DNA from 3 places in the Citricoccus sp. SGAir0253 genome. Region 1 is predicted to be linked to each of the others. Evidence: riboswitches for the same ligand, from Rfam matches in the RefSeq annotation. Region 1 holds a riboswitch; each other region holds the start of a gene.
What was found. Region 1 has a riboswitch for S-adenosylmethionine ahead of E7744_RS13565 (LLM class flavin-dependent oxidoreductase). Riboswitches for the same ligand answer to the same signal wherever they lie in the genome.

Region 1 (5,771 bases):
CGCCGAGGCGTTCCTCGCGCTGTGGCGCGAGCACATCGGCTACTTCGTCGACTACGCGGCGGCCGAGAAGTCCGGTGATGCGGCCGGCCAGGAGCAGGCCGTCGCCGACCTGGAGGGGTACACGCGGGAGGCCGGGGCCTTCTTCGAGGAGCTCACGGGCGGCGAGCTGCCGGCCGATGCCGTGACCGAGTCCCTGCACGGCCACGTGGACACCCTCACCGCCGCGATCGACGGCCTCGCCGCCGGCGATCCCGCGGCCTACGGCGACCTGCGGGCCGCGGCCCACCACGTGGGCGAGGCCGCCGGCACGATCACCGGCGGCGTGGTCGCGGCCACCGGGATGGAGGGCGATCCGATGGACGACGCGGCCGCCCTGCGCGCCCAGCTCACCTACGACCTGCAGGAGCACGTGTACCTCGCCGGGATCGCCGTCTTCACCGCCTACACCGCCGAGGGCGGCACCGATTCCGAGGCCTTCACGGCCGCGGCCGGGACCCTTGACGAGAACTCCCAGGCCCTGGCCGAGGCGATCGGCTCGTTGGCGGGCGAGGACCAGGGCGCGGCGTTCCTGGAGCTGTGGCGCGAGCACATCGGGTTCTTCGTCGACTACGCCGGGGCGAGGGCCGCGGGGGACACCGAGGCCGCCGAGCAGGCCCTGGCGGACCTGGACGGCTACCGCCCGCAGGCCGGCGAGTTCCTCGAGGGGATCAGCGGCGGCGAACTGCCGGCCGAGGAGGTCGCCGCGGGGCTGGGCATGCACGTGGAGACGCTGGCCGGCGCCATCGACTCGATGGCGGAGGCCCTCGTCAAGTGACGGGTGCACGGTGCCCCGGACACTCCCCGGCGAGCGTCCGGGGCTCCGCCCCGCCCGCCGTCGCCGGGCTCCGGGCGTCGCCTCGCCCGGAGCGGGCGCCGGGGATACGCTGACCGGATGACGCGCGACGCCGGCCCCGGGACCACGCCGCCCGGCCCGAGCCCCCGGGTCGGCGCGGGCGAGGAGGTCCTGGCGGACCTGGTGCGGCGCAGCGCCGAGGGCGACCAGCAGGCCTTCGCCGCCCTCTACGACGCGGTGGCCCCACGGGCCTACGGCCTGGCCCTGCGCGTGGTGCGCGATCCCGACCTGGCGGCCGACGTCACGCAGGAGGCCCTCCTGGACGCCTGGCGCGGCGCCGCGGGATTCCGTCCCGAGCGGGGATCGGTGACCGGCTGGGTCTGTTCGATCACCCACCGGCGGGCCGTCGACCTGGTGCGGTCCACGCAGTCCCGGCGCGACCGGGAGCTCCGGGCGGGCGCGGCCTCGTTCGGCCGGGAGCACGACGACGTCGCCGAGGCCGTGGCCGACGCCGAGGACCGGCGCCGGGTGGTCGACTGCCTGGGCACCCTCACGGCACTGGAGCAGGAGGCCGTCACGGCCGCCTACTACGGCGGGCTGACGTACCGTGAGGTCGCCGACCGGCTCGGGGCGAAGCTGGCCACCGTGAAGTCACGGATGCGCACCGGACTGCGACGACTACTGGACTGCCTGGGGGTGGAGTGATGTCCGACGACCGCGACCTGCTCGCCGCCTGGGCGCTGGACGCCGTGGACGAGGACGAGCGCGCCCGGATCGAGGAGCGGCTGCGCACGGACCCCGTGTTGCGCGCCGAGGCGGACGCCCTGCTGCGGGCGACGGACCGCCTGGGCGCCGGGGAGGCCGTGGCGCCGCCGGCCGGGCTGCGGGACCGCGTGCTGGACGCGATCGCCGCCGAGGCGCGGTCCTCCGGGGACGCCGGGGCCCACTCCGGCGCCCCGTCCGCCGGGCCGGGTCCCGCGGCGCCCGCCAGCCTGCAGGACCACCGGGAACGACGCCGGCCCGGCCGCCGTCGGGCCTGGGCCGCGGTGGCGGCCACGGCCGCGGCGGCGGCCGCCGCCGCGGCACTGCTCCTCGCCCACCCCTGGCAGCCGGCGGGCCTCACCGAACGGGACCAGGCCGTGGCCATCGAGCAGGTCCTGGAGCAGGACGGCGCCCGCCGGGGTACCGCCCCGGTGGCCGGGGGCGGCACGGTCGAGGTCGCCCGCGCGCCCTCCGGGGAGACCGTCCTGGCCGCCCGGGACCTCCCCGCCCCGCAGGGGGGCCGCGTGTACCAGCTGTGGACCCTCCGGGGGCAGGGAGACCCGGAGTCCGCCGGGCTGCTGGAGCTCGAGGACGGCCGGGCCCTCGTCCGGCTGGACGGGGTCCCGGAGACGGCCGCGCTCGCCGTCACCGTGGAACCGGCCGGTGGGTCCACCGCGCCCACGACCGATCCCGTGGTGGTGCTCACCGCCGGGTGAGGGACGTCACCGGGCGACGCGGAATTCGCCACCGGCTTTCCCGGTGTGCTCCAATTGCTGGGTAACCATCCAGAGCGGCCGAGAGACCTGGCTCCACGACGCCGCAGCAACCACCGTGCGCCCCGCGCACCGGAGCGGTGCTACCGCCAGGACCGATGGAAGGAGCATCGCCATGACCTCATCGTCCCCCGAGAACACCTCCGCCCTGCCCGCCGGGGTGCCCACCACCCCCGCCGGCAAGCGGGAGATCCTCTTCAACGCGTTCGACATGAACTGCGTGGCCCACCAGTCCCCGGGGCTGTGGCGCCACCCGGACGACCACGCCCGCGACTACAACACGCTGGGCTATTGGACCGGGCTGGCCCAGACCCTGGAGAAGGGGCTGTTCGACGGCATCTTCATCGCCGACGTCCTGGGCCCCTACGACGTCTACGGCAACTCGGACGAGGCCACCCTCAAGGCCGGCACCCAGGTGCCCACCAACGACCCGATCCTCGTCGTGCCGCCGATGGCCGCCGTCACCAAGCACCTCACCTTCGGCGTCACCGCGGGCACCGCCTACGAGCACCCCTACGCCTTCGCGCGCCGCCTGGCCACGCTGGACCACCTCACCGAGGGCCGCGTGGGATGGAACGTCGTGACCGGCTACCTGCCCTCGGCCGCCCGCAACTTCGGGCACGACGACCAGATGGAGCACGACGAGCGCTACAACCACGCCGACGAGTACCTCGACGTGGTCTACAAGCTGCTCGAGGGCTCGTGGGAGGACGACGCGGTCGTCTACGACAAGGAGTCGGGCGTCTTCATCGACCCGGCCAAGGTCCACCGCATCGAGCACGAGGGCACGTACTTCAAGACCCCGGGCATCGCCTTCACCGAGCCGTCCAGGCAGCGCACCCCGGTGATCTACCAGGCCGGCGCCTCCACGCGCGGCCGCGCCTTCGCCGGCAAGCACGCCGAGGCCGTGTTCATCAACTCGCCCACGGACGAGCTGATCGCCGGCACCGTCTCGAAGATCCGCCGGGCCGCCGTGGAGGCCGGCCGCGACCCGTACGACATCCGCATCATGTCCATGCAGACCATCGTCACCGGCGCCACCGACGAGGAGGCGCAGGCGAAGTACCAGGACCTGCTGCAGTACATCGACGTCGAGGGCGGCCTCGTGCTGATGAGCGGCTGGATGGGCATCGACCTGTCCCAGTTCGACCTCGACGAGCCGCTGGGCGACGTGGAGTCCAACGCCATCCAGTCCACCATCGAGACCTTCAAGAAGGCCTCCGGGGACGACGGCAACCCCTGGACCGTGCGGCGCATCGCCGAGTGGTGCGGCGTGGGCGGGTTCGGCCCGGTCATCATCGGCTCCGGCGAGACGGTGGCCAAGGAGCTGGCCCGGATCCAGGACGAGACGGACGTGGACGGGTTCAACCTCGCGTACCACATCACCCCGGGCACCTTCGAGGACATCGTGGAGTACGTGGTCCCGGCGCTGCAGGAGCTGGGCCGCTACAAGACCGAGTACACCGAGGGCACCATGCGCCACAAGCTCTTCGGCCGCGGTGACCACCTGCCGGAGAACCACTACGGCGCGTCCTTCTCCCTGCGCAACCGCGTGGGCAGCTGAGCGCACCCGAGGCCGGCCCCGGGGGCCGGCCCCAGGGCCGTGAGGCCCGACGACGGACCCCCGGTTCCCTGCGCAGGGAACCGGGGGTCCGTCGTCGTGCGGGGACGGCCGCCGCCGGGCGACCGCCCCGGCCGGTCAGTAGCGGTCCGGGCCGCCGCCCTCGGACTCGAGCGAGGAGGAGGGATCGGAGAGGGCGTCGCCGCCGGCGGTCTTGGCCGGGCCGGCGTCGTTGCGGTACTCGGTGTCGTAGGAGGTCCCGCCGGCGTGCTTGCCGCCCGCGGCGTCCGACGAGGAGGCCTTGTCCGCCAGGTCCTGCGTGGTGGCCGTGGCCTTGTCCGCAAGGGAGTGGGCGGCGGCGCTGGCCTTGTCCGCCACCCCGGGGGCCCGGTCACGGATCGAGTCGGCGGCCTTGTCCGCGAGCTGGGTGGCCTTGTCCGCCACGCCCGGCGCCTTGTCCTTCACCGCGGAGGTGGCCTTGTGGACCTGCTCCTGGGTCTTCGGGTCGTTCCACAGCTTCTGCGCGTTCTTCGCGAACTTGTCGAGGTTCTGACGCCCTTCGCGGCTCCCCAGCAGGTACCCGATCGCCGCGCCGACGCCCAAGGTGAACAGTCGCATCATCATCTCTCCTTCATGGCGGGGTCCGCCGGTTGGGTGATGACCTGAGTCTTTCGCGCGTGGACCCGAGGGTCAAACGGTTCCCAGCTGACGCACAGGAAACGCCATGGCCACGCCCAGGGCGAGACGGCCGGCGTCGGCCCCGGGATCCGGGGCCGACGCCGGCCGTGGCGGCGGGGCCACTGGCCCCGCGGTCCTGGTGACGGTGCGCGTGCGGCGTCCGTCGGGGTCGCGTCAGGCGCGCGGCGTGGCGACGGCGGCCACCGCCTCGGCGACGCGGGTGGAGACCTCGGGGTCGAAGACCGAGGGGATGATGAAGCCGGGGTTGAGCTCCTCGTCGGAGATGCAGGAGGCGATGGCCTCGGCGGCCACCACGAGCATCTCGTCGGTGATGTCCGAGGCACCGGCGTCCAGCAGGCCGCGGAAGAAGCCGGGGAAGGCCAGCACGTTGTTGATCTGGTTCGGGAAGTCCGAGCGGCCGGTGGCCACCACGGCGGCGTGCTTGGAGGCCGCCGCCGGGTCCACCTCGGGGTCCGGGTTGGACATGGCGAAGACCATGGCCCCGTCGTTCATCGCGGCGATGTCCGCCTCGTCCAGCAGGTTCGGGGCGGAGACGCCGATGAACACGTCGGCGCCGACCATGGCCTCCTTGACGGAGCCGGAGAAGGAGTCGGCGTTGGTGTTGTCGGCCAGCCACTGGCGGTTGGAGTCGGCGTGCTGGGAGCCGCGCTCGATCACGCCCGCGCGCCCGGCGGCCACGATGTGGCGGGCCCCGGAGGCCATCAGCAGGCGGATGATGGCGGTGCCGGCCGCGCCCACGCCGGAGACGACGATGCGCACGTCCTCGATCCTCTTGCCGGTGAGCTTCAGGGCGTTGGTCAGGGCGGCCTGGACCACGATGGCGGTGCCGTGCTGGTCGTCGTGGAAGACCGGGATGTCCAGCTCCTCGCGCAGGCGGGCCTCGATCTCGAAGCAGCGCGGGGCGGAGATGTCCTCGAGGTTGATCCCGCCGTAGGCCGGGGCGATGGCCTTGACGGTGCGGATGATCTCCTCGGTGTCCGTGGTGTCCAGGGCCACCGGCCAGGCGTCCACGCCGGCGAACTGCTTGAACAGGGCGGCCTTGCCCTCCATGACCGGCATGGCGGCCTCGGGGCCGATGTCCCCCAGGCCCAGCACGGCGGTGCCGTCGGTGACCACGGCGACGGTGTTCTTCTTGATGGTCAGG
Region 2 (5,771 bases), 790 kb from region 1:
CGCCACAGCATGGAGTACTGCGGCTGGCTGGAGATGAGCTGGATCCCGAGCGAGCGCGCCATGGCGTGGGCCTCGCGGATCCGGTCCGCCGGCCACTCGGAGACGCCGATGTACAGTGCCTTGCCGGCGCGCACCACGTCGGCGAAGGCCTGCATGGTCTCCTCCAGCGGGGTCTCCACGTCGTAGCGGTGCGCCTGGTAGAGGTCGACGTAGTCCATCCGGAGCCGGCGCAGCGAGCCGTCGATCGACTCGAGCACGTGCTTGCGGGACAGGCCGGTGTCGTTGGGTCCCTTGGGGCCGGTGGGCCAGTAGACCTTGGTGAAGACCTCGAGGGACTCCCGGCGCTCGCCTGCCAGCGCCTCGCCGAGGACCTCCTCGGCCCTGCCGTTGGCGTAGACGTCGGCGGTGTCGAAGCTGGTGATGCCGTTGTCCAGGGCCGCCCGGACGCAGGCGTGGGCCGTGTCGTTCTCCACCTGGGACCCGTGGGTCAGCCAGTTGCCGTAGATGATCTCGGAGATCTTGAGTCCGCTGTTGCCCAGGTACCTGAATCGCATGGCCCCACCCTAGACGGGGCGGTCACGGGATGGGCACGGTCCGGTCGGAGACGAGCCGCTTCATCACGAGCGTGGAGGTCAGTCGCTGGACCCCCGGCAGGCTGCCCAGCACCGAGTCGTAGAGCTCCTGGTAGGCCGCGAGGTCGCGCGTGAGCAGCCGGAGGATGTAGTCGGGTTCGCCGAACAGCCGCTGGGCGTCCACGATGTTCGGCACCTCGAGGGCCGCGGCCTCGAAGGCGGAGATGGTCTCCACGTCCGTGACCCCCAGGGTGACGAAGACGATCGCCTCGAAGCCCAGGCCCACGGCCTCGGGGACGACGACGGCCCGGTAGCGCTCGATCACCCCGGACTGCTCGAGGTCCTTGAGCCGGCGGTGGCAGGAGGACAGGCTCAGACCCACCCGCTGGGCGAGGTCCGTGGCGCTCATCCGGCCGTCCTCCTGCAGCAGTGAAAGCATCTCCCGGCTGATCCCGTCCATGCGGATAATCCTCGCACCCACCGCGGCGTTTCTCGCGAAGCGGCGCAGCACATTCCGCGCCGATCTCCGTAGGATCTACGTCCAGGCAAGGTGGGTCGCCCCTCGGGGCCGGCCCGGGACGGGGCCCGGTGCGGCCCGGAGGGAGCGTGGCGCGTGGATGCCTCACTGGCGGTCCAGTTCTGGATGGTGGCGCTGCTGCTGGCCCTGACCCCGGGGGCGGACTGGGCCTACGCGATCTCCACCGGCCTGCGATCGCGCTCCGTGATGCCCGCCGTGCTGGGGATGGTCTCCGGCTACGCCGTGGTGGTGGCCGTCGTCGCCGTGGGCGTCGGCGCCCTCGTCACGCGATACCCCGCGGCCCTGACCGCGCTGTCCCTACTCGGGGCCGCCTACCTGCTCTACCTGGGCGCGGGGGCGCTGTTCCGCCGGGTCGAGCAGGTGGGGGCCAGCGAGCGGCCCACGGGTGAGCGACCCCTGTCCCAGTTCCTGCTCGGGGCCGGCGTCAGCGGCATCAACCCCAAGGGGCTGCTGCTGCTCCTGGCGCTGCTGCCGCAGTTCACCTCGCCCGCCGGCTGGCCCTCCGGGGTCCAGATGCTCGCGCTCGGCAGCCTGCACGTGCTGAACTGCGCCGTCATCTACACCCTCGTCGCCCTGCTCGCCCGCCGCATCCTGCACTCGCGGCCGCGCGCGGGGGCAGTGGTCACCCGGGTGGCCGGCGTGGCCATGACGGTGTTCGGCGTGGCGGTGCTCGTCGAGCAGGGGATGGCCCTGCTCTGAGCCCCCGTGGTTCCTCCGCCGACCCGGTGGCCCCGGCGGGGCGGGCGTGGAGCGGGGCCCCGGCCCGGAACGACGAGACGGCCGCCCTCCCCGAGGGGAGGACGGCCGTCCCGGTGCGTGGGTCAGGTCAGAGCGCGCGGACCGCGGCGGCCTGCATGCCCTTGGGGCCCTGCTGGGCCTCGAACTCGACCTTCTGGTCCTCCTGGAGCTCACGGAAGCCGTTGCCCTCGATGGCGGAGAAGTGCACGAAGATGTCGGCGGAGTTGTCGTCCGGGGAGATGAAGCCGTAGCCCTTCTCAGCGTTGAACCACTTGACGGTACCGGTGGCCATGGGAGCCTCTTTCTGTGGGGTGTCTACCCGCCGGGGTTCCAGCGGGGGCGAAGCGGCGTGTACATACCGCTTCCCAACGCCCCGTGCGGCCCGGAGGCCGACCGGTCCGCAGTGATGACGGACTTACTGCTACTACTACTTCGTCACCCATAGTACGGGACATCCGGCAGAACGAAAGACCCCCTATTCTGCCAGACGCGAAGGGCCCGGCGCTGAATGGGCCGACGATGACCGTGTCGCGGCGGCCGTCAGTCCGGGGCGGTGCGGCCGCGCAGGCGCTCCATCTGGCGGCGGTCGCGCTTGGTGGGCCGGCCGGTGCCGCGGTCCCGCAGCGGGACGGCGAGCAGCTCGCGCGGCACCGGCGGCGGGGAGTGGTCCGCGTAGTGGCGCGCCGCCTCGGCCGCGCCCACCCGCTTGGCCAGCAGTCCGGTGACCTCGAGGATGCGCTCGCGCCCGGGCTGGCGCAGCCGGATGGTGTCCCCGGGCTTGACCACCTGGGCCGCCTTGGCGGGCTGGCCGTTCAGCCGGACGTGGCCGGCCCGGCAGGCCGCGGTGGCCGCCGAGCGGGTCTTGAACATGCGCACGCCCCACAGCCACGCGTCCAGGCGGACCTGGCTCGGGGGCTGCGGGGCGTTCGGCATGCCGGACAGCGTACCGTCCCCGCGCGGGGGACGGCCTACTGGTTGCCCTCGGCGGTGCGCAGGTTGCGGAAGGCGGAGCGGTGGAACACGAGCGGCTCGTGCTCGCTGGAGTGGTCGTGCACGCCGTGGACCTCCAGCAGCACCACGTGGTGGTCGCCGGCCGGCAGCTCCGCGTAGACGGTGGTGTCCAACCACAGCGCCGCGTCCTCGAGGAACAGGGCGCCACGCTCGGAGGCGCGGACGTCCAGCCCGGCGAACCGGTCGCCGTCCTTGGAGGCCAGCTGGCGGCACACGTTCGTGTGGCCCTCGGCCAGCACGGAGATCCCGATGCGCTCGGCCTGCTTCAGCCGGGGCCACGTGCGGGAGGTGTTCTGCACGGCGAAGGACACCAGCGCCGGCTCGAGGGAGACGCCCACCGTGAAGGAGGAGGCCACGAGGCCCTCCTTCTCCCCGTTGGCGATGCCGCACAGGGCGGCCACGCCGGAGGGGAAGTGGGAGAAGGCGGTGCGCAGCGTCTGGGTGCTCAGCTCGGTGTCCAGGGCGACGGCGCGGTTCAGGTCGGTGGCGGCCAGTGCGGTCATCTCAGTCCTCCGTTCGAAGGCGCATCTGCGTGGGAGGACCGGGGGCGGCACGTCCGTCCGGCACCCGCAGAGACGCGGTACTTGCCCGCCGGGGGTACCCGGGGGGCCGAATCCTCACCTGGAGCACCCCACTACTGCGTGGAGAGGGTTGCCGTCCCGCAAGCCAGGGCTGTAACAGCGGGAACTCGTGATTCTGGGATCCAGCGTAACGACGGGGGCGCGGAACGGTCAAAGGCCCCGGTGGGATGTGAACCCCCGTGACGGCCGCCACGCCCCCGCCGCCCCACCGGCGCGGCGGGGTCGACGGGGGCGGCTCAGCGGAAGCGGCGCCGGACCGCCTCGCCGTGGGCGGGCAGGCCCTCCGCCTCGGCGAGCGAGGAGATGTTGTCCGCCAGCTCCTTCAGCCCCGTCTCGGAGTACCGGATCAGCTGCTGCAGCCGCAGGAAGCTGACCGTGTTCAGCCCGGAGGAGTACCGGGCGGACCCACCGGTGGGCAGCACGTGGTTGGAGCCGGAGGAGTAGTCGCCCAGCGGCACGGGGGAGTGGGGGCCCACGAACACGGCGCCGGCGTTGCGGATCCGCCGCGCGGTCTCCAGCGGGTCCACGGTGTGCACCTCGAGGTGCTCGGCGGCGTAGGCGTCCGCCACGGCCACCGCCTCGTCGAGGGTGTCCACCACGAGCACGCCGGACTGCGGGCCGCCGAGGGCCTGGCGGACCTGCTCCTCGTGGAAGGACCCGGGCACCTGCGCCTCGATCTCGGCGACCACGTCCCGGGCCAGCTCGGGGGCGGTGGTGATGAGCACCGAGCCGGCCATCGGGTCGTGCTCGGCCTGGCTGATCAGGTCCGCGGCCACCCAGGCGGCGTCCGCCGTGGCGTCGGCCAGCACGGCGATCTCCGTGGGCCCGGCCTCCGCGTCGATCCCGATCGTCCCGAGCAGCGCGCGCTTGGCCGCGGCCACGAAGATGTTGCCCGGCCCCGTGACCATGTCCACGGGCGCGCACACCCGCGTGCCGTCGTCGTCCGCCACCCCGTAGGCGAACATGGCCACCGCCTGGGCGCCGCCCGCGGCGTAGACCTCGTCCACGCCCAGCAGGGCGCACGCGGCGAGGATCACCGGGTGCGGCAGGCCGCCGAAGTCCTTCTGCGGCGGGGAGGCCACGGCGAGCGAGGGCACCCCGGCCGCCTGGGCCGGCACCACGTTCATCACCACGGAGGAGGGGTACACGGCCCGGCCGCCGGGGACGTACAGCCCCACGCGGTTGACCGGCACCCAGCGGTTCTCGACGACGGCGCCCTCGCCGAGCTCGACCTCGGAGCCGGACGGCAGCTGGGCGGCATGCACGCGGCGGGCGCGGGCGATGGACTCCTCGAGGGCGGCGCGGACCTCCGGGTCGAGGGCCTCCAGCGCCTCGGCCAGCGCCGCGGCCGGCACGCGGAGCGAGGGCGGCCGGATGCCGTCGAAGCGCTCGCCCAGCTCCAGCACGGCCCGGGCCCCGTTGGAGCGGACCTCCTCGAGGATGGGCAGCACGCGCGGCACCGCGCCGGCCACGTCCAGCTCGGCCCGCGGCAGCACCGTGGCCGGGTCGTAGTCGCGTCCGCGCAGGTCGGTGATCGAAAGCATGAAGGGTCCTCTCCCGGTCGTCTCAGGGTCCATTCTCCACCCGTTCAGGTGCGGTGCAGGCGCAGGTGTCAGACTGGTGCCCATGCCCAGTCTGTTCCCCTCCTCCGTGCTGCCCGCCGTACCCCCCGCCGACCCGTCCGCGGCCGACGCCGCCGAGCCCGCCGCGGCGCCCGTCGCCGCGGGCAGCGAGCAGACGGCGGTGCCGCAGGACATCACTGGCACCGTGCCGGACACGGTGCAGGAGGGCGCGCAGGGCGCCGTCGACTCCCTCGGGCCCTTCTGGGGGATCCTGTCCACGGTCGCGCTCGGCGTGGGCATCGCCCTGGCCGTGGTGGTGGCCGGGGCGCTGGTGCTCAACACGCTGCTGGCCCGCCGCCCGCTGATCCGCCAGCAGGTGGCCCGCTGCCGCATCCCGGTGGCCGTGGCCCTGTCCCTCATGGCGAGCCGCGTGGCCCTGGGGCTCACCGCCTCGGGGTACGACTGGTTCGAGGGGACGAACTTCCTGCTGCTGGCCGGCATCATCGGCGCGCTCGCCTGGCTCGCGCTGCGGATCGTGCGGATCGTCGAGGAGCGGCTGCTGGCCAAGTACGGCACCGCGGGGGAGGACGACCGGCGCGACCGCAAGATCCAGACCCAGACCGTGCTGATCCGGCGCATCCTGCAGGCGGTCATCATCGTGATGGCCGTGGCGGCGATCCTGCTGACCATCCCGCAGGTCCGCGCGGTCGGCGCCGGCCTGCTGGCCTCCGCGGGCCTGGTGTCCGTGGTCGCCGGCCTGGCCGTGCAG
Region 3 (5,771 bases), 670 kb from region 1:
CACTTCACGCCCGCCGGCGCCGCGGCGTTCCGCGCCCGGTACGACGCCAGCCGGCCCGCCGACGAGGCCCTCTGGCGTCGCGCGCGGGGCTGGGCCATCGTCGTCGCCACCATCCTCGCGGTCCAGCCGCCCGAGGACGCCCTGCACGCGGTCGGCCGGGACTACCTGGCCACGCTGCGCCCCTGACCGGCGCCGCGCAGCGCCGCCACGGCCCGGCCGAGACGAGGCAGCACCCTGCGCAGCAGCCTCGGCCAGTCCGGCGGGCGGAGGCTGCTGGAGGGATCCTCGCGGCCGGCGGCGTCGTCGAGCGCCTCCAGCGCCGTCCAGCCGAGCCAGGCCCGGGCCCGGTGCGCCTCGAAGGGGTCCCGGGCGATCTCCCCGAGCCGGTCCTCGCCGTGCCACAGGGACAGGTGCGCGGCGTTGAGCGCGGGGTCCCACCGGCTGGCCAGGTCCCAGTCGAGGATCCCGGTGAGCCGCCACGGGGCCCGGGGGGACGCCGCGGGGCCGGCGGTTCCCCCGCGCATCCAGCGCATGTTGTGCCCGGCGAGGTCGCCGTGCACGAGCGCCGGCGGCACCACCGGGTCCTCGGTCCAGGACCGGAGGGTGTCCAGCAGCTCCTCCGCCGCGTCCGGGAACCGGGCGGCGGACACCGCGGGGTGCTCCGCCGCCCACGGCCCGTCCCACAGCGCCGCGCCGTGGGCCCGGCGCAGCCGGTCCGGCAGCCGGCGGAGGCGCTCGACCCGCGCCGCCGGCCACGGGCCCCGGTACGCGAAGGGCGGGGCCAGGTGGGGCAGCAGCGGAGCGGTGTCCACCGCCGCGAGCGCCGCGCACAGCGCGCGCAGCACCGCGGGGTCGCCGGTGTGCGGCGGGTGGGGCCGGCCGGGCAGGTACCCCTGGACGACGGCGGCCGTCCCGTCCGCGGCGGTGACCACCTCGGTGAGGGGCACCGGCAGGTCCACCGGCAGCCGCGCGGTGTCCGCCAGTGCCGCCACGAGCGCGACGTTCGCCGGCAGCCGGGCCGCGGCCCGCGCGTCGCGCGTCATCCGGACCGCGCCGGTGCCGGGCAGCACGAGGACCCGGTGGGACGCCCCGCCCTCCTCCACGACCCCGGCGGACCAGTCCGCCGCGGCCAGCCGGCGGGCGGCGTCCGGGCCGGTCCCGGCCAGGGGCCGGGCGGCGGCGGCGCGGGCGAGCGCGAGGTCGGCGTCGGACGGTGGGGAGGCCATGGCCCCACGGTAGCGGGGTGCTTCCTACACTGGAGCGGTGACCACCCCCGCAGCTCCCCGCCCGGCCGCTCCCGCGACGCCCGCGCCGGCCGCCGCCCCCTCGGCGCGCACGGTCCGCTGGGAGATCGCGATCGTCCTGGGGCTGTCCCTGGGCCGGTCGGCGGTCTATGCCGTGGTGGACCTGCTGGAGAAGATGAGCCGCGGACCGCTGGCCGGGCAGACCACCACGCTGAACCCGCCGCTGGCCGACCGCCAGTACTTCGACCTCGCGTACCAGCTGCTGGACATCGGCTTCGCGCTGGTGCCCGTGCTGCTCGTGTTCCACCTGCTGTGGATCCGCGGGCGCAACCCGTTCCGGACCCTCGGCCTGGACCTGCGCCGCCCCGGGGCGGACCTCGGCTGGGGCGCGGCGCTGTTCCTGGTGATCGGCCTGGGGACCCTCGCCGTCTACGCCGGCGGCCGGGCGGCCGGGCTGACGACGGCGGTGGTCGGCAGCGCGATGAACGAGTACTGGTGGACCACGCCGGTGCTGGTGCTCTCGGCCCTGCGGCACGCCGTGCTGGAGGAGGTCATCGTGGTGGCCTGGCTGTTCGACCGGCTCGGCTACCTGCAGCAGCTGCGGGCCGGGGCGGATCCCGCGCTGCCGGTCGCCGAGGGCGGGCTGCGCCGGTGGGCCGGCGGGGCGTTCCCGCCGCTGAACCCCGTGGCGGTCGTGGTGGCCTGCGCCGTGCTGCGCGCGGCCTACCACCTGTACCAGGGCATCGGTCCCGGGATCGGCAACCTGGTGATGGGGCTCGTGTTCGGCGCGGTCTACCTGCGCCACCGCCGGGTGGCGCCGCTCGTGGTGGCCCACCTGCTGCTGGACGTCACCGGCTTCGTCGCCTACCCGCTGCTGGCGCAGCTCGGCTGGTTCGGCACCTGAGCCCGGGGCGGTCAGAGGGTGACGGTGCCCTTGGGGGTCTCGAAGGTCACGGAGAGGATGCCCGGGGTGCCGGACGGCGCCTGGAACTCCACGTTGAGGTCCTTGACCTTCTGCTGCGGGTCGTCGAGGCCGAGCCAGTCGCGCACGCGCTCGCGCGAGCCGGCGATGGTGATGGCCGAGAGGGAGGCCTGCGGCTCGGCGGCCTGCGAGGGGTGCAGGTCCTCGGTGCCGTCGTCCCAGCGCAGCAGGTAGGGCACCTGCGGGTCCGCGATGAGGCCCTTGATGCCGATCTGGCGCCAGGTCAGCTCGCGGCCGTCCGGGAACTTGCGGTTGCCGGGCACGGAGTGGCGCTCGAGCCGCTCCTCGAAGGGGGAGAGGTCGTCCACGGCCACGCACCAGCCCATCCAGCCGCCGCCCATCTCGGAGCGGGCGCGCACGGCCTGGCCGAAGGGCGCCTTCTCGGAGGAGGGGTGGTCCAGGGCCTCGACGACCTCGAGGTACTGGCGGTTGCGCAGCGGGAAGATCGCGTTGCGGGTGCCGAAGCGGGGATGCACACCACCCTTGACGCGTTCGATGCCCAGGGCATCGGCGATCCGGGCCACGGTGTCGGTGAGACCCTCCGGGCCAACGGCGTACGAGACGTGATCCAAGCGCATCATGTGTCCATCGTCGCACCTCCGGGCGGCGCGGATCGCTTAGGTTAACCTCACTCGACATGTTGCCGACGTCACACGCGGCGAGCGCCCCCGTCCGGCCCGGGCGGCGGCCCCTCCGCCGCCCGCCGCACGGTTCCCCCGAGGCCCGCCGGAGGGCCCCTCCGCCGCCCGCCTGACCGCCCCGCCGGGGTCACGCGACGTCACCGCGGGGTGAATCGCCCGGGCGGATCTGGCAGACTGGGGCCAGGTCATGAGTGCCAGCATCGAGCCCCGGCTTGCTGGCCGGCAACCCTCCAGCTCGCGGTGGGGTGCCCCGGGTGAGGACCAGGCGGGCGCCGACCGGCGCCGGCAAGCGCGGGCCACCGCGCCACGCCGCCCCGGACCGGGGAGGGCGGGCGCCACCGGGTGGCCCTGGACCAGACAGGAGCCGTTGCGATGACCGACACCCCGAACACCGAGGCCAGCCTTCCCGCCAGCGCCGCGGAGGACCAGGCCGCCGACGTCGCGGACTGGGGCTTCGAGACCCGCCAGGTCCACGCGGGCATCCCGGACCAGAACCCCTACGGGGCCACGGCGCTGCCGATCATCCAGTCGAACTCCTTCGACTTCCCCTCCCACGAGGTCGCCGCGGACCGGTTCGCGCTCAAGGACCTCGGGCCGATCTACACCCGGATCGGCAACCCCACGCAGGAGGCGGTCGAGGGCAAGATCGCCGCGCTCGAGGGCGGGGCCGGTGCCCTGCTGCTGGCCTCCGGCCAGGCCGCCACCACGTTCTCGATCCTCAACCTTGCCGGCGCCGGGGACCACGTGGTGGTCTCGGCCTCCCTCTACGGCGGCACCCAGAACCTCTTCAAGCACACCCTGGCCAAGGTCGGCATCACCACCACCTTCGTGCAGGACCCGGACGACCCCGAGGAGTGGCGCGGCGCGGTCCGGGACACCACCCGGGCGTTCTTCGGGGAGTCCCTCGGCAACCCCCGCGGGGACGTGCTGGACATCCGCACGGTCGCGGACATCGCCCACGAGGCCGGGGTCCCGCTCATCGTGGACAACACCCTGGCCACCCCCTACCTGCTGCGGCCGATCGAGCACGGCGCGGACGTGGTGGTGCACTCGGCCACCAAGTACCTCGGCGGGCACGCCGTGGCCATGGGCGGGGTCATCGTGGACGCCGGCTCCTTCGACTACGCCTCCCAGCCGGAGCGCTTCCCGGGCTTCAACACCCCGGACGAGAGCTATGACGGCCTGGTCTTCGCCCGCGACCTGGGCGTGGACGGCATCCTCGGGGCCAACCTCGCGTACATCCTCAAGGCGCGCGTGCAGCTGCTGCGCGACTACGGCAGCTCCATCAGCCCGTTCAACGCCTTCCTCATCAACCTCGGGCTGGAGACGCTGTCCCTGCGGATGGAGCGGCACGTGGCCAACGCCCAGCGGGTCGCGGAGTACCTCGAGGGCCACGCGCAGGTCCTCTCCGTGATCCACCCCGGGCTGGCCTCCAGCCCGTGGCACGAGCGCGCGCAGCGTTACCTGCCCCGGGGCGCCGGCGGCTTCGTCTCCTTCGAGATCGACGGCGGCCGCGAGGCCGGGGCGCGCTTCGTCGACGCCCTGCGGCTGCACCACCAGGTGGCGAACATCGGCGACGTCCGCTCGCTCGTCATCCACCCGGCCTCCACCACGCACTCCCAGCTCACGGAGGCCGAGCAGCGCGCCGCGGGCGTCACGCCCGGGCTCGTGCGGCTGTCCGTGGGCGTGGAGAGCATCGAGGACATCCTGGCGGACCTCGAGGAGGGGTTCGCCGCCGCCAACGTGAGCGCGTGAGGCGCGGAGGGACCCCATGACCATGACCAGCCCCCACCAGGCCAGCACCGTCCTCCCCGAGGGCGGCCTGCAGTCCCTGCCCGTCGGCGCCCTCGACTTCGAGGCCGGCGGGCACCTGCCCGCCGTCGAGATCGCGTACGAGACCTGGGGCACCCTCAACGCCGACCGGTCCAACGCGGTGCTGGTGCTGCACGCCCTGACCGGCTCCACCCACGTGGCGCGCTCCACCGGGGAACCGGAGGAGGGCTGGTGGGAGGGCGTCGTCGGTCCGGGCGCGCCGATCGACACGGACCGCTGGTTCGTGGTGGCCCCCAACATGCTGGGCGGCTGCTACGGGACCACGGGGCCGTCGTCGCTGGACCCCGAGGGCACCCCGTGGGGCTCGCGCTTCCCGTTCACCACGATCCGCGACTCCGTGCGGGCGGAGGCGCGGCTGGCCGACGCGCTGGGCATCGACGCCTGGCAGGCGGTCATCGGCGGCTCGATGGGCGGCGCGCGCGCCCTCGAGTGGGCGGCCACCTACCCGGAGCGCGTGCGCGGCATGGCCGTCATCGCGTGCGGGGCGCACTCCACGGCCGAGCAGATCGCCTTCGCCCAGGCCCAGGTGCAGGCGATCACGCTGGACCCGGACTACCACGGCGGGGACTACTACGGTCGCTCCCGCCCGGACGCGGGGCTCGGCATCGCCCGGCGGATCGCGCACATCACCTACCGCTCCGAGCCGGACATGGCGGCCCGCTTCGGGCGCAGCCCGCAGCCGGACGAGGACCCCTTCGGCCACCCGGTGCGCCGCGCGGGGCGGTACCAGGTGGAGTCCTACCTGGACCACCAGGCCACCAAGCTCACGGGCCGCTTCGACGCCAACAGCTACCTGGTGCTGACCGAGGCCCTCATGAGCCACGACGTCTCCCGCGGCCGGGGGACCGAGGCGGAGGTGCTGGCCGGGATCCCCGCCACGGCGTTCATCGCCGCCGTGGACTCGGACCGGCTCTACTTCCCGGGCCAGTCCCAGGAGCTGGCGCGCCAGCTGCCCGGGGACGTGCCGGTGTTCATGATCGACTCGCCGATCGGCCACGACGGGTTCCTGACGGACCTGGACCAGGTGGCCGGCGAGATGAAGCGCGTGCTGGGCCTCTGAGCCCCTAGCCT

Region 2: linked by a shared signal. The riboswitch ahead of E7744_RS02570 (flavin reductase family protein) and the one ahead of E7744_RS13565 (LLM class flavin-dependent oxidoreductase) in region 1 are both predicted to bind S-adenosylmethionine.
Region 3: linked by a shared signal. The riboswitch ahead of E7744_RS10735 (O-acetylhomoserine aminocarboxypropyltransferase/cysteine synthase family protein) and the one ahead of E7744_RS13565 (LLM class flavin-dependent oxidoreductase) in region 1 are both predicted to bind S-adenosylmethionine.

The regions. Positions count from the first base shown of each region.
Region 1 covers NZ_CP039424.1:3,105,484-3,111,254, reverse strand. Annotated here, with positions in the region: gene E7744_RS13580 (hypothetical protein) at 1-814, shown strand, start outside; gene sigK (ECF RNA polymerase sigma factor SigK) at 932-1,537, shown strand; gene E7744_RS13570 (anti-sigma factor) at 1,537-2,310, shown strand; SAM riboswitch class I at 2,373-2,472, shown strand; gene E7744_RS13565 (LLM class flavin-dependent oxidoreductase) at 2,483-3,931, shown strand; gene E7744_RS16280 (YtxH domain-containing protein) at 4,067-4,552, opposite strand; gene E7744_RS13555 (NADP-dependent malic enzyme) at 4,781-5,771, opposite strand, start outside.
Region 2 covers NZ_CP039424.1:568,538-574,308, forward strand. Annotated here, with positions in the region: gene E7744_RS02545 (aldo/keto reductase family protein) at 1-554, opposite strand, end outside; gene E7744_RS02550 (Lrp/AsnC family transcriptional regulator) at 577-1,032, opposite strand; gene E7744_RS02555 (LysE family translocator) at 1,186-1,809, shown strand; gene E7744_RS02560 (cold-shock protein) at 1,937-2,140, opposite strand; gene E7744_RS02565 (RNA-binding S4 domain-containing protein) at 2,389-2,781, opposite strand; gene E7744_RS02570 (flavin reductase family protein) at 2,817-3,362, opposite strand; SAM riboswitch class IV at 3,435-3,555, opposite strand; gene hisD (histidinol dehydrogenase) at 3,677-4,984, opposite strand; gene E7744_RS02580 (mechanosensitive ion channel family protein) at 5,067-5,771, shown strand, end outside.
Region 3 covers NZ_CP039424.1:2,431,412-2,437,182, reverse strand. Annotated here, with positions in the region: gene E7744_RS10755 (phosphotransferase) at 1-186, shown strand, start outside; gene E7744_RS10750 (phosphotransferase) at 162-1,226, opposite strand; gene E7744_RS10745 (type II CAAX prenyl endopeptidase Rce1 family protein) at 1,264-2,148, shown strand; gene E7744_RS10740 (VOC family protein) at 2,160-2,807, opposite strand; SAM riboswitch class IV at 3,051-3,165, shown strand; gene E7744_RS10735 (O-acetylhomoserine aminocarboxypropyltransferase/cysteine synthase family protein) at 3,240-4,622, shown strand; gene E7744_RS10730 (homoserine O-acetyltransferase) at 4,639-5,760, shown strand.